3 regions of the Streptosporangium sp. NPDC049644 genome follow, and region 1 is predicted to be linked to each of the others. Evidence: riboswitches for the same ligand, from Rfam matches in the RefSeq annotation. Region 1 holds a riboswitch; each other region holds the start of a gene.
What was found. Region 1 has a riboswitch for cyclic di-AMP ahead of AB0J58_RS12580 (C40 family peptidase). Riboswitches for the same ligand answer to the same signal wherever they lie in the genome.

Region 1 (4,913 bases):
AACCGAGCTGACCTGCGTCTTCGACGGCGCCGAGCTGAACGGGCCGGTCCCGGTGTCGGCCCCCAGGGGGGTGCGCGTGATGTTCAGCGCGCCGGGGCAGATCGCCGACGACCTGATCCGCCAGCTGGTCCGCGCCGAGCCCACGGGACGCGCGGTCGCGGTGGTCTCCTCGGATCGGGAGGTGGCCGAGTCGGTCCGCAGGATGGGTGCCCGGCCGGTCCCCTCGCTGCTTCTTCTCAGGCGTCTGGGACGGGCGTGAACCTTTTCCGGTGATGGCGCATCGAACTACCGGAAGGTATTTCGATCTCCCCAGGGGCACTCGATGAAGAAGATCATAACGCTCGCCGTCGCCGTGCTGGCCATCGGGGCGACCGTCGCCACCCCCGCCGCGGTCGCGGCGGCCGGCATCCCCAAGGGCTTCCTGCTCTATGAGAAGGACGCGGCGAAGAAGCCCGCCCTCGCCGAGAGCAGCTGGAAGGTCAGCGACTCGGCCAAGGTCCGGCTGGCGATCAACCCGTGCGACCGGGCCACGCTGGCCAGAACCGGCCGGACGGCCGCGCGGACGGTGACCTACACCAGCGTCCCGGACTTCCAGAAGGTCGAGCAGGTGATCCTGTACCGCTCGAAGGCGGCCGCCGCCGGAGCGGTCGCCCAGGTGCGCTCCGCCCTGACCGCCTGCCGCTCCAACACCAACGGGGGCTCCGCCTACCGCTACGTCTCCTCGCGCCTGACCGGGCTCGGAGACGAGGCGCTGAAGGTCTCCGGGCAGGTCTACTACAAGGGGAAGGCGGGCGTGGGGGGTGACCGGAGCGTGCTGGTCAGGAAGGGCAACGCGGTCCTGGTCTACCTCTGGGCCGGGGAGTACTACAAGCCCGCGCGGAGCGACTGGGCCACCCAGTTGCGCGACGCCAGAAAGATGACCGGAAAGATCTGCGCCGTCGCCGACTGCTGAGGGGCGCCTCCGGGGTATCGGGGCTGCCACCTGCGGCAATAGCGCAAAACATGTGAAAAGGTGATCTAAACCTTACTTGTTCTGTACTATTCGCCGCAGGTCTGTGCAGTCTGGAGGCGTTGACGTGGCCGTGGCGGGTATGCCGGTTGGACTCATTCGGATACCGGTGGCGGCCGGGCTCGCCCTCGCGATGCTGATGACGCCGGTGAGCGGGGCCTCCGCGGAGCCGAAGCCGACGCTCGCCCAGGCCAAGAAGAAGCTGGAGAAGCTCAACGAGCAGGCCGACCAGATCGTCGAGAAGTACAACCAGGCCTCGGAGAAGTGGAAGCGGGCCAGGAAGAAGTACGTGACGCTGAACAGCGAGCTCGCCCGGCAGAGCGAGCAGGTCGCCGGGCTGCGCAAGGAGCTCGTCGCGATGGCGGTCAGCACCTACCAGTTCGGCGCGGTCAACAGCTGGGAGGGCATGGTCTACCAGACCGACCCCGGCGCGCTGCTGAGCGGCCTGGCCTCGGTCGACCAGATGTCGGCCTCCCGGGCCCAGTCGCTGAGCGCCTTCGACGAGGCCACCAAGGCGCTGCGGCTCAACAGGAACCTGGCCAAGGGCGCGCTGAGCGAGGCCGACGAGACGCGCGACGAGCTGGCCAGGGAGAAGGCCAAGGCCGACAAGATGGTCAAGGCTCAGACGAAGCTCCTGCGCGAACTCAACGTCTTCAAGGCGGGCAACCCCGAGAGCGGCGGAATCCAGTACACCGGCTCCGCCTCGGGAAACGCCCGCGCCGCCCTGCAGTTCGCCTTCGCGCAGGTCGGCAAGCCCTACCAGTACGGCGGCACGGGGCCCGGCGGCTGGGACTGCTCGGGCCTGGTCCAGGCCTCCTGGCGCAGCGGCGGAGTCAGCCTCCCCCGTACCACCTGGGAGCAGTGGAGCTGGGGCGCCGGCCGCAAGGTCTCGCTGAACGACCTCCAGCCGGGCGACCTCATCTTCAGTGAGGGCCTGGGCCACGTCAGCATGTACGCGGGCAACGGCCAGATCGTGCACGCCCCGCAGACCGGCGACGTGGTCAAGGTCGTCCCGCTCTCGGCCTACGGCCGTCGCCTCGTCGGAGCCGTCCGCCCCTGACGCACGGCGCGCGGGTCCCGGCGGCCGGAAAACCGGGTGCGCCGCCCGCGGCGGCGCTGTCAGCATCGGAAAATGATCACTTCATGGATGCTCGACGAACTCGCCCATGCCGGTCCCGAGCACCTCGACGCCGCGTTCGTCGCCGGGTTCGACCGCAAGCAGGGCAGGCCCGATCCGGGGGAGGACCTCGCCGCACTCGCCGGGCGCGGCCTGGGGGAGACGGCGACGGTCGTGGAGCTCGGCGCGGGGACGGGGCAGTTCGCCCTGGCCGCGGCGCGTCGGTTCCGGCGGGTGGTGGCGGTTGACGTCTCCCCGGCGATGCACGACTTCCTGACCGTCCGGGCCGCCGAGGACGGCCTGGCCAACCTCGAGTGCGTGCGGGCGGGCTTTCTCTCCTACGAGCACGCGGGGCCACCCGCGGACGCGGTCTACACCCGTCACGCCCTTCATCAGCTCCCCGACTTCTGGAAGGCGGTCGCGCTCGACCGCATCGCGCGGATCGTACGGCCCGGGGGCGTCCTGCGCCTGCGCGACCTGATCTTCGATTTCCGGCCGGCCGAGGCCGACGCCGTGCTCGGCCGCTGGCTCGACGGCGCGGCCGGCGATCCCGCGCTGGGCTACACCCGCGAGGACTACGCCGAGCATCTGCGCACCGAGTACAGCACCTTCCGGTGGCTTCTCGAACCGATGCTCGACGCAGCCGGGTTCGAGATCGTCGAGGCGGACTTCAGGGAATCGATCTACGGCGCCTACACGTGCGTCCGGCGCTGACGCGTGCCCGGCGGCGAGGGAGGGCCCCTCACGGCTTCAACGGTGAATGATGGTAAATGTGATGAACATTACAGAAACCATGATTTGTCGGGTGTGATTCCGGAGGTGTGACGAGGGTCATATCTCAATAGCATAAATGGCCATTAAGCAGGGGTAACAGGAAGATCACGAAGGCTTGTCGATCTTCTTGTTTGGCGAATGCTTTGCCGAAAGTTGGAGATCGGGGTAACTTCTGGCCTCGCGACGTGCAAGCCATGCCGTCGCGGTGAATGTCGGTCTTCGGGCCGGTGTCCCTATAGAAATCCAACCGGCCGCCGCTCCCCTGCCGGGGGACGGACCTCATCGCGGCGGCCCGCCGAATCCATGCAGCCAGGAGGCATGGAACCGGGGACCCAAAAGGCCCGAGACAACGTGGCCAGGGGTGAATCAGCGCATTTGCGCTGTAGGGCATCTTCCCAGCCCGAACCCGTCAGCTAACCCGGTAGGCATCAGTGGAAGCACCAAGGAGAAATCCTGTCTACCACCCCGTGTAACACCCGTCTGTCGCGCCTTTTCCGCCTTTCCCTCGGCGGTATCGCCCTCACCTTGACCGCCTCAGCCGGAGCGGTCACCCTGGGGTCGACGGCGGCCGGAGCGACGACGGACAGCACCCCTGAGATCCTGGTCGACACCGCGGCCGGAGTCTCCGAGCAGACCGATCGGGCTGCGCACAAGGCCAAGGCCGGTACCAAGGTCAAGACCAAGATGAGCAGGGCGGCCCTGCAGAAGGTGCGGGCCCGCAAGGCCGTCTCGACGGCCAAGAAGCAGATCGGCGATCCGTACCGGTGGGGTGCCTCCGGTCCCGGCGCGTTCGACTGCTCGGGGCTCGTCAAATACGCCTGGCGCAAGGCGGGCGTGTCCATCCCCCGGATCACGCACAGCCAGTACCGGGCGATCAGGAAGAAGGTCTCGTGGAGCCACCTGCGCCCCGGTGACCTGATGTTCTTCAGTGGAAAGGGCCACGTCGGCATGTACGTCGGCAAGGGCAGGATGGTCCACTCGCCGAGCAGCGGCAAGACGGTCCGGATCGTGAAGCTGGAGGGGTACTACAGGTCCTCCTTCGCCGGAGCGGTCCGGCCCGGAGCCTGACCCGGGCAAGGGGCGCCGGCCCCGTTCCTCACATGTGGAGGGGCGGGGCCGCTCCGTTTCCGGCAGGGGCCGCGAGCGTGCCGCCCGGGCGGATCCGTGCCTCCGGCAAGGAGCGTCGCGATGCCGGTCGATTGACGGCCCCCGGCCCGGAGGCCGGAGCACCGGCCGGCATTCCGATAACATCGACTCGTTATGTCCGTCCCGAAGGGGCGCCGCACCGTGCTCGCCGGGATGCTGGCGCTGATGAGCGTGGGCCCGTCGGCCGGGACGGGACCTCTCCTGGCCGGAGCCGGCCCGCTTCCTCGTGATCCTCTCCAGCGCGCCGGAGAACTCCCCGTCGACCTTCGAGACCTGTGGCCCGGCGCCGCCGTCGTCGTCCGGGGTGAGCATTCCCTCGTGATCGGCCACGACCTCGCGCCCACCGTCCTGCGAGACCTGGCCGCCAGGGCCGACCGGGCCCGTCGCGCGGTCGCGGCGATCTGGGGGCCGGTCCGAGCGGTGATCCTGTTCCCCGCCACCGATGCCGAGGCCGCGGCACTCGCCGGAGCGGAGAGCACCCGGGGCCTGGCCGCGATGGCGACCGCGGACCGGGTGATCGTCCTGCCCTCGGGTTACGCGAGGCTCACCATGACCGGCAGGGACGTGGTGATCACGCACGAGCTGGTGCACGTGGCCACCGGTGCGACCCGTGGCGGCCGGGTGCCGATGTGGCTGTCGGAGGGCTTCGCCGACTACGTGGGCTACCGCGATGCCGGAATCCCGGTACGGACGGCCGCCGCCGAGCTGGCCGCCGAGGTGCGCGCCGGAGTCCTGCCCGCCCGTCTCCCGGGTCCCGCCGACTTCGCCCCCGGCGCTCCGCGGCTCGCGCAGGCGTACGAGGAGGCCTGGCTCGCCTGCCGGTTCATCGCGGAGCGCTTCGGTGAGAGGGCCCTGGTGAGACTCTAC
Region 2 (4,913 bases), on a different contig from region 1:
CAGGGGCTGCTCACCAGGGGCGAGCTGGAGTTCTGCGTGCTGAGCACGGTGCTCGACGCCAGCTACTTCCTGCTGGAGTCGACCGGGCACCGGCCCAGGTTCCGGCGGGGAGAGCGGCACTGGCTCGGACCGCAGTGGTACTTCGACGCGGCCGGCCTGCTCCGGGAGTGCAAGCGGAGGAAGGCTCAGTTGGAACAGACCTGGCCGTCCGCGGAGCTGGACACGCTCCCGGTCATCCCGCGAAGGCGCATCGCCGCCCAGCGGGTGGTGTTGAGCTCGCTGCAGTGGGAGGTGCTGGTCGGCGCCGACTCCACGGCGACCCCGGCCGACCTGGCACGCAGGCTGGGCCGCCCGGCGTACTCGGTGCTGCTCGCCGTACGGCAGCTCGCCTCCCGTGGGCTGCTGCGCGTCCCGGAACCCGACGCGGCCGCCGCACCCGCCGCGCAGGACCCGCTGCCGAGACGGACGAGGGGTGCCTCGGAGATCCCGGCGGCCGGAACGGGCTCCCTCGCGACGCCCGCGTCGCTCCCCGGAGCCACCGGGGACCCGACCGACGTCAACCTGCTCATCCGGCTCAGGAACGCATTGGAGGCACTGACTTGAGCCTGGTTCGATGCCGCCGATAAGGCTGCGGACGCTGAAGCTGATCGGAAGGAGGGTGCCGGTGGAACTGCGTGAGGAGATACGCCAGGAGATGGCGCTGCTGCGAGAGCGCATCCCGGACGTGGACGGGAGCGTCGTGTGCAGCGTCGACGGCCTGACCCTGGCCAGCGATCTGGGCCGTGACATCGCCGCCGAGCAGACCGGCGCGCTCTCCTCCGCGCTCCTGGCCCTCAGCCGCCGGATGACCGACATGGCCGGCAAGGGCACCTTCGAGGAGACGCTGATCTCCGGCACCAACGGCTACACGGCCTGCTACGCCGCCGGACCCAAGATCGTCCTCACAGTCCTGGCACGCCCAGGGACCAATCTCGGGCTGCTCCGGCTGGAGGGCCGCAAGACGGCGGCCAGGTTGGCCGCCATCACCTCGCGTATCTCGATAACCCAGTGATCGGAGACAGAAATGGGCAACATGGACATCTCTCTCAAGGAGATGATGGCGATCGACGGTGCCATCGGCGCGGTCATCGTCGACTACAACAGCGGGATGGCGCTGGGCGCGCTCGGCGGCTCCAAGGATCTCGACCTCCAGGTGGCGGCTGCGGGCAACACCGAGGTCGTCAAGGCCAAGATGCGGACCATGGAGTCGCTCGGCCTCAAGGACGGCATCGAGGACATCCTCATCACGCTCGGCACGCAGTACCACGTGATCCGCCCGCTCTCCGGCCGGAGCGGCAAAGGCCTGTTCATCTACATGGCCCTCGACCGGAACCGGGCCAACCTCGCGCTCGCGCGGCACATCCTGCGCGGCATCGAGGAGAAACTCGAGATCTGATCCTGTCGAGGCCCGTGCCCTTCCGGAAGGGCACGGGCCTCGACAGGAGCTCACCGCCCGGACGTCACCCCGGCGGTGAGCTCATCGACCGCGTCGGTGCGGGGTGGGCCGGAGATCGCGCCGGGCCTCAGCTCTCCTCGGCGACCGCCCTGCGGCGGAGACGGCCGGCGACCAGGTAGGTGCCGCCGCCCGCGGCGAGCACTCCCGCCAGGGCCAGGGAGGCGGCCGTGGAGGGACCGGTCGAGGTCTCGGCCGCCACCGGGGCGTTGGCGCCCAGGTCCCGGACCCCCTGCTCGGCGGCCCCGGCGGTGCCGGACAGGGCGAGCGGCTTGGCGGCGATGATCGCCTCGGGCGCGGTGAGGGGCTCGGACATGATCTTGGGCTTGGCGAACGTCTGGATCGCCTGCTGGGTCTTCACGGACTTCTTGGACTGCTCGGCCTTGACCAGGGCCGTCTGCGGGGGCTTCGCCGGGTTCGCGTCCCGGTAACGCCAGGCACCGGTGGAGAACGCCACGGGGTGGTTCTTCTTGCCCACGCCGTCCCCCCACTTGGTGACCACGTACTTGACGTCGATGTGGCCCATGCCGCCGTTGCCGTCCACGCCGAGCGTGGCGGGGTTGAACCGGCCGCCGGTCAGGTCGGCGAAGGTCTTGGCGTCGAGGTCGATCATGACGCCCGAATTGGAGGGCACGCCGGGACCGCGGTCACCGACGAAGAACTTGGCCTTCTTGCCCTTGTAGACGACGTAGCCCTCGGTGAACAGGGGCCAGCTCGGGCTGGCGATCATGCCCTTCTGCATCGGCTTGCCACTGGCCGGCAGACCGGTGTCGCCGGCCCTGCCCGAGGAGTCGTCCCAGAAGTAGGAGGCCCTGGTCGAGCCCTGGAGGAGCACGACCCCGTTGGCGACCGGCTCGGTGTCCGCTCCGGGGGAGGCGACGGAGGCGGGGGCGGCGGCCGCGGGGGAGGCGGGCAGCGCGGAGACGACGCCGCCGGAGACGAGCAGGCCGGCCCCGACGAGGGCGGCGGTGGCGAGGCGGTTCTGGTACGGGAGGCTCTTGGGCAGGCCGTTCTCGGGCAGGCCGAAAGGAAGACGCATGAAGAATGGGCTCTTTCGCGAGGGAACGGGACAACCAGCTGCGACACACGGCAAGAGGTGCACTGGCGGGGACGCGCTCTTCGGAAAAGTGGCGTGGCGAGATCAGCGGGTCGTCACGCGGAGCACGGTCCAGACGCCGCGATCAGGCGCGGCGTAGGAAAGGACGAGGTTCAGGTGGTCGGCACGGGCAGGGCGGGCACCGACGTGGTGACGCGGTGATCCATGAGGGGGATCTCCTCTCCAGCTCGTCTACCGGGTTAGCTGACGGGTTCGGGCGGTGGAGTTGCCCTACCGCCGCACGTTCGCAGCGGATTCACCCCAGGAAAGTGGTTCCCCGGTTCCCTGGCCCCTGGGGGCCGGTGGGATTCGACGTCGGCCGGCCGCTCCCTCTTGTGAAGGGCAGGTCGCCAACCGATATCCGTGGACACTACCTGCCGAAATCGGACAAAGCAAAGCAAATGCCATGAAAACCCCAGAAGATCTACCTGCAAGCTTCAAGAAAGCCCCACCGGAGACCCCGTCCCACCAACAGTCGCCCTACCAGCGAGAACGTCTTGCCGATCCCGGGTTTCGCCCCCGAGCCCCGCATCCGAGGCCTTTCCGCGCCCGCGGGGAGCCCGGTCGCCCGAAGGTCGTCCACACTCGAAGCCCTTTCACGCCCGGAGGGACCACCTCCGAGGTGGACCACCGCCAAAGACGCGCGTCGCCGGAAGCCGCGCCTCCGGGGGCGAACTCAGTCCCACCAGAACGACCAGGCGTTCCTGCCCTTGATCTGCTCGGCGTAGTCGACGAGGGTCCCCGCGCCCTGGATGATGCTGTCCGGGCAGAACGTCCAGTGCTCCGCGGCGACGTGCAGGGCGTGCTCCGAGGTCGTCGGGGGCGCGGCGACGCTGAGGTCGAGGGTGTTGAACCCCATCCCGACCAGCCGCACCCCGAACCTGTCCTCCCAGCTCCGCACCACCGCCGCGAGCGGGACCATCCACTCGTTGTGGTTCAGGGCGCCCTGCCAGCCCATCACGGCGAGGGCGTCGGCCCCGCGCTCGACCGCGACGAGCCCGAGCGGGGTCCGGCGCTCGGCCACCAGGCCGGCGTACCAGTCGGCGACCACGCCGGGATCGGCGGCGAGCCTTCCCGCCGGGGCCGGACCCGGACATTCGACTCCGAAGGGGTCGAGGATTTCGAGCTGGTCGACGTGCGCCTTGGCGATCCAGTCGGACCAGACCTCGGCCATGAAGGCGGCCGCATGGTAGTTGTCGATCTCGACGGCGGTGTCCGGGGCGATCTGACCGGCCGACCAGGGCTGCACCGAGTCCTCCAGCAGTACCGGCCACAGGCCGGAGTGCTCGTGCTGCGCCCGCAGCCGTGCCCAGTACTCGCCGGAGACCGCCACCTCGCTGAGCCAGAACGCCGGACGGCGACGAAAGGAGAGCTGAGCGTAACCGGGGTCGGGCCACACCACGTCACCCGGTGGCAGGTCCACCGAGAGCCTCCGGCCCTCTCCCCCGCTGCTCCCGTCGGCCCCGTCAGCGAACAACTGGCCCAGAACTGGCGGAAGCCTCCCACCCTCGCAATCGCTCATTCCTACCGATCCGATCCTGACCACGGACCAATTTTGGCCTGTCAACCATCCCGAGGGACAGTTCTGCCCTGGTCCAGGCAAAAATTATCGGTACGGGAGGGAACGGCGCCTGGCGGGTCTCACCCCTTCCCCACTCTGTGAACGTCACTCTGTGAACGTCACTCTGTGAACGTCACTCTGTGAACGTCGCGCCACACGACAGCCCGGGAGACCGGACCCGGCCGGTCTCTCTCCTTTTCCGCTCCGCGAACGTCGTGCCGCACAGTGGCCATCGGGGACCGTACTCGCCTATTTTGCCGTTGATCACCACTATGGGGACACGCCGGTCGACCGGGCCTCCACCCGCTGATCGGTCGAGCCGGGCACGGCCCGCCCACCGACCTACCGAGGAGACGTTTTCCGATGACCGACCTGGTAACGCTCGGCGAGAGCATGGCGCTGTTCAGCGCGCGGCGCACCGGCCCGCTCAGGCACGCCCGCGACTTCGGGCTCGGCGTGGGCGGCGCGGAGTCCAACGTGGCCATCGGCGTCTGCCGCCTCGGCGGGCGCGCGGCCTGGATCGGCAGGGTGGGCGCCGACGAGTTCGGGGAACTGCTCCGCTCGACGCTGGCCGGCGAGGGCGTCGACGTGCGGGGGATGCTGGTCGACCCCGAGGCGCCCACAGGCCTGATGATCAAGAGCAGGCGTACCTCCGAGGTGGTCGACGTGCGCTACTACCGCTCGGCGAGCGCCGGGTCCCGGCTCCGCCCCGCCGACCTGGACGTCTCGCTGATCCGCTCGGCACGCGTGCTGCACGTCACCGG
Region 3 (4,913 bases), on a different contig from region 1:
CCCGCCGCCGCCTGATCTAGGCCCTTCCCTTGGGGCTTCGCCCACTGCGGTCGGGTGGCGTCTCGCCGCGTTGTCGTCGGCCACCGCACCCGCGGGGCACGAGTCCCGGGGGCGCGACTCCGGGGAGCACCGCCCGACCGGCCCTCGGCAGGGCAGGGTTCGCCGGGCAGGAGCGGGCGCGCTCCTGCCGAGGGCCGGTCGGCTCGGCCGCTCAGTCGGCGATCCGCACCCCGCCGGCGAAGGGCCGGTTGTCGATCGTGGCGATGTGGATGACGTCACCCGTCCGGGGCGCGTGGACCATCAGGCCCGCGCCGATGTAGATCCCGACGTGGTGCAGGTCGCTGTAGAAGAAGACCAGGTCGCCTGGGCGCAGATCGTTTCTGGAGATGTGGGTGCCCGCGGTCCACTGGTTGCCGGTGTAGTGCGGCAGGCTGATGCCGACCTTCTGGTAGGCCCACATGACCAGCCCGGAGCAGTCGAAGGAGTTGGGGCCCTCGGCGCCCCAGACGTACGGCTTGAGTTGCTGGGTGAGCGCCCAGCGGGCCGCCTCCGCCGCCTTGCCGCTGCCCACGATGGGCACGTCGACCTTCACCCGGGCACCCCTGTTGCTGACGGCCCTGGTGCGCACCTCGCTGAACAGGTCGCTCTCGACCCGCGCGACCAGTCGCTCGATCTTGCTGCGCTTGCCATCGATCTCCTCCAGGAGCGCCTTGACCTCCGAGGTCCTCGCCTTGGCGCTGGCCTGTGCCCGCTCGGCGGCCTCGATCGCCCGGCCGACCTGGGCGACCTCCTCACTCTGTTGCTGCTGGAGGGCGTAGTTGGTGGTGGCCTGGTCGAGGAAGGTGTCGGGGTCGGTCGCCTGGGTGAAGGCGAGTCCGGAGTTCAGGCCGCCGGACATGTAGTTGCTCTGCGCGAGGAGGGTGGCCTTGGTGCGCCGGGTCGCGAGCTCCGACTCGCTCGTCGCGAGGGTCTTCTTGGCACTTTCCGCGGCTCGCTGGGCCTGCTTGAGCCTGACCCGTTCGCCGTTGTACTGCTCGGCGAGCGTGCCGATCTCCTCGTGCAGCTTCTCGGCCTGCTTGGCCAGTTGCTGGAGGCTGGGCTCGGGATCCGCCGTGGCCGAGACCAGGGGGGTGCCGAGGGTCATGATGGCGAACGCCAGGCCGATGACCGCCATGCGGCGACTCCGCCTCCGCGGCGCGCGTTCTCGACAGCGGGCGTCGCCGCCCGCGTGCTCTCCTGCGCGGTCGCGCATGCGCTTCACCAACGGGCTCCTCTCCTCGGCCGCCTACCGGGTTAGCTGACGGGTTCGGGCCGGAGGCAGCCCTACCGGGTGCGCCGGTGGCACTCGGATTCACCCCGAAGGACGTGGTGGGTCCCCGGTTCCCCTGGTCGGGAGATTCGGCGGGTCAGGCTTTTTACGTCTCTGACATCGAGCACGGAGATTAGTGCACTCGTGGTTCCTGCTCAACCAGAACTGCGAACTCAGTAGAGGTTTCGCAACTGAAATGTCACGGAAAGATCACATGGCAATATGATCAACATGGCCATTACGCTGCCTTTGCCTTCCTCGCGGTGGTCCCGGCGCGGGTCTTCCCTGGTCCGGGACCGTGCCAAAGATGAGCTGCGACACATCGGAGGCGTCGTGCGCCCAGCGTGGTAAACCAACTACCAAGGGTCATGTGATGCCTTCGGGGCCGGAGTTAAGGATGAGCCGTAATTGAAGGCCGGAGAGGACGTACGCTGATCGGTCATGGAGCAGCTTGCGGAGCATTCTCCCGTGCCGTTCGCGAACCCCGGGAAAGAAGGGGAGCGGCGAACCGGATCCGAGGGAGAGGGGCGGGAATCACCCGCTCCCGGCGTCACCCCGGCGGTCACGGTCCGTCGCGCCCGCACCCCGGACGTCCGCGCCATCAGGCGGCTCGTCGACACCTACGGTGGAGCCGGCCCGCGCCTGCTGGAGAAGGCCACCGTCACCCTGTACGAGGACATCCAGGAGTTCTGGGTCGCGACCGACGCTGAGGGGATGATCCTCGGTTGCGGGGCGCTCCATGTCCTCTGGGAGGATCTTGCCGAGATCCGGACCGTTGCCGTCGATCCGACCCGCCGGGGGATGGGAATCGGCCATCGGATCGTCTCGGCGCTCATCCGCACGGCCGCCGAACTGGGGCTGCGCAGGGTCTTCTGCCTGACCTTCGAGGTCGACTTCTTCGCCCGGCACGGATTTCAGGAGATCCAGGGCACGCCCGTCGCCCCGGAGGTTTACGCCGAACTTCTCGCCTCCTACGACGAGGGCGTCGCGGAGTTCCTCGATCTGGAGCACGTCAAGCCCAATACCTTGGGAAACACTCGGATGCTGCTGCACCTGACACACGAGCCCGACTCTGATGACTTTAGAGATGACTGACTGGAAAGGTGACTGTTGATTCCTATGTCGATACCTTGTGCAGCAGCAAGCATGTGCGTCTGACATTTGCCACATGCGCAGTCTAAGTGAGGTGACGCGGTGAGCACCGGACAGCCGCCGTATCCGCAGGATGATCCCGAGCGCAGTCGCACACCTTCGGGACAGCCGGATTACGGACAGCACAACCCGGGTCGAGCCCCTGGCGAACTCGACCCCGACGTGACGATCATGGGATATCGGTCGGAGGGGTCGCAGCCGAACACCGGCCCGGGGGTGGCCCAGCCCGGCTACGGCCAGCAGGGTTATGGCCAGCAGCAGGGTTATGGGCAGCAGCAGGGCTACGGTCAGCAGCCCGGTTACGGTCAGCAGGGGTACGGACAGCAGCAGTCGTACGGTCAGCAGGGCGGGACGGACATGTACGGCCAGCAGCAGGGCTACGGTCAGCAGGGCGGGACCGGCGCGTACGGTCAGCAGCCCGGCTACGGACAGCAGGCGTCCCACGAGCAGTCGGGCTACGGTCAGCAGCCCGGCTACGGGCAGCAGCCCGGCTACGGGCAGCAGTCGTCCCAGCCGGGTTACGGCCAGCAGCAGTACGGTCAGCAGCCCGACTACGGTCAGCAGCCCACCTATGGGCAGCAGTCGTCCCAGCCGGGTTACGGCCAGCAGCAGGGGTACGGCCAGCAGCCCGACTACGGCCAGCAGCCCGGCTACGGTCAGCAGCAGCCCGCGTACGGACAGCAGCAGGGGTACGGCCAGCCTTACGGCGGTCCTCCCGGCGCTCCCGCTCCGCTCGCCGAGTGGTGGCAGCGTCTGGTGGCGCGGATCGTCGACGGAATCATCCTGGCGATCCCGACATTCATCATCAGCGGGGTGCTGACCGCCATCCTCGTGACGTCTCCCGGTTTCAACCTTGAGACGGGCGTCGTCACGGAGGGGAGCGGCGTCTTCCTCGCGGGTCTGCTCAGCTCTCTGATCGCCGCGGCGATCTACTTCGCCTACGAGTTCTTCATGATCAGTAGGGGTGGGCAGACCGTCGGCAAGATGGTCATGGGCATCAAGATCGTGCCCGTCGGCAGCACCCTGCCGCCGGGCGGGCTCAGCTCCGACGTCGCGCTCAAGCGCGGCGGTGTGTTCTTCGGTCCGCAGTTCCTGAGCTGGATCCCCGTCCTCGGCTGGATCGTCAACATCTTCAGCCTCGTGAACGTGCTGTGGCTGCTGTGGGACAAGCCCCTGCAGCAGGCGCTGCACGACAAGGTGGCCGGGACGGTCGTCGTCAAGATCAAGTAGTTCCGGGTAAATCGGGGCCGGCGGTTGAACCGTCGGCCCCGATTTCGCGCTCGGACGAGAAAAACGGGGATCGTTAGGGGCGGGTAACCGCCTCGGCCACGGAAGCCACGGAAGCCACGGAAGCGTAAAAATCATTTGCCGCGCCTTGGTTGGCGCGGGGGGACTTATGATCGGGCCCCGGCGCGGCGGAATATTCGTGTTTGAGGCCGACAAGGGGCTCAGGAGAGCTCACAAGCCGCTATGAGACGCCAATGCCGGTTCTGCCCTCGCCGAGGGTTCGCACGCCAGTCATCGAATGGCGGGACCGGCCCGCCTCCGGCATCCCCGGGGACGGCCCGCGGGTTTCTCTCCTTCACCTTCCGTCGCGCGTTCAGGGTCTTCTCGCGGAGCTGGATCACCGGGTGTGCGGTGTTGCCTGGGTTGTCCGGTGAGCCCATCGTCTTTGGTGGTTATACGGTCTACGACTATGTACTCCACGCCGGAGTGGGTCGTACTCTTGGCAAGAAAGCGTTGAAGATCCGTCTTGTTCCGCAGGCTTGCGTCGCATCGGCTGCCACCCGGGTGATGAAGCGGGCCGCTCTCCATCCGGATGTTCCACCGGCGGTGGACATTCTCGCGATGAACCCGCCCGCGGTGATCTCCGGTTCCGTGACAAGGCGTTGTTCATCCCGGCGGGCAGGCTCTCCCACCAGGAGCTTCGCCCCTCCGAGGCCGGTGGCGCGGGGGCCGGAGAGCGGGCGGGCATTGGTATTTCCGAAGGCGACGGTGATCACCTGATCGTCCTGTCGGTTTTTCCCTGCGGCTTTACGACTGCAACCGGTAAGGCGGCTGGAGAGAAGCATTAGGCTGGAGAGTGACGGGCATGGTCGCCCCTGCTGACACACGTCGCCGTCCGGTGGCGCTATGGTCATCTGTGGGCGGTTCCAGACTGAACGGGCGGACACCCGCGTGGCTCGGGAGTCGTCGCCAAATTTTCATGGTCTCCAGAAAGCCACCTAGCGGTACGGAGCGAGGACGAATGTACGACGTATTGTCCGCGTTGATACCTCCGGCGGTCGTCGGCGGAGCCTTCATCTTCGGAGTCGTCAAGCTACTTCGGAGTGAAGCCGCCGGTCGCCGGCCAAAACAGTCCGACCCGGCCGAGTCGCAGAACAGCTGATCCACCGGAGCGCCGACTGAGAGTGTCTCGGTTGCCTGTGAGAATCGCCGGGCTCCTGGAATT

Region 2: it holds a riboswitch for cyclic di-AMP, as region 1 does, so the genes downstream of both, AB0J58_RS18025 (hypothetical protein) here and AB0J58_RS12580 (C40 family peptidase) in region 1, are expected to answer to the same signal.
Region 3: it holds a riboswitch for cyclic di-AMP, as region 1 does, so the genes downstream of both, AB0J58_RS29280 (NlpC/P60 family protein) here and AB0J58_RS12580 (C40 family peptidase) in region 1, are expected to answer to the same signal.

Annotation. Positions count from the first base shown of each region.
Region 1 covers NZ_JBFAOJ010000016.1:118,947-123,859, reverse strand. The annotation lists gene AB0J58_RS12600 (NYN domain-containing protein) at 1-259, shown strand, start outside; gene AB0J58_RS12595 (hypothetical protein) at 323-952, shown strand; gene AB0J58_RS12590 (NlpC/P60 family protein) at 1,092-2,069, shown strand; gene AB0J58_RS12585 (class I SAM-dependent methyltransferase) at 2,142-2,840, shown strand; cyclic di-AMP (ydaO/yuaA leader) riboswitch at 3,184-3,343, shown strand; gene AB0J58_RS12580 (C40 family peptidase) at 3,426-3,968, shown strand; gene AB0J58_RS12575 (hypothetical protein) at 4,161-4,913, shown strand, end outside.
Region 2 covers NZ_JBFAOJ010000028.1:7,442-12,354, forward strand. The annotation lists gene AB0J58_RS18010 (hypothetical protein) at 1-603, shown strand, start outside; gene AB0J58_RS18015 (roadblock/LC7 domain-containing protein) at 665-1,051, shown strand; gene AB0J58_RS18020 (hypothetical protein) at 1,064-1,435, shown strand; gene AB0J58_RS18025 (hypothetical protein) at 1,563-2,531, opposite strand; cyclic di-AMP (ydaO/yuaA leader) riboswitch at 2,763-2,913, opposite strand; gene AB0J58_RS18030 (DUF4253 domain-containing protein) at 3,265-4,011, opposite strand; gene AB0J58_RS18035 (sugar kinase) at 4,513-4,913, shown strand, end outside.
Region 3 covers NZ_JBFAOJ010000063.1:1,130-6,042, forward strand. The annotation lists gene AB0J58_RS29275 (LuxR C-terminal-related transcriptional regulator) at 1-20, shown strand, start outside; gene AB0J58_RS29280 (NlpC/P60 family protein) at 212-1,174, opposite strand; cyclic di-AMP (ydaO/yuaA leader) riboswitch at 1,267-1,414, opposite strand; gene AB0J58_RS29285 (amino-acid N-acetyltransferase) at 1,751-2,404, shown strand; gene AB0J58_RS29290 (RDD family protein) at 2,633-3,691, shown strand.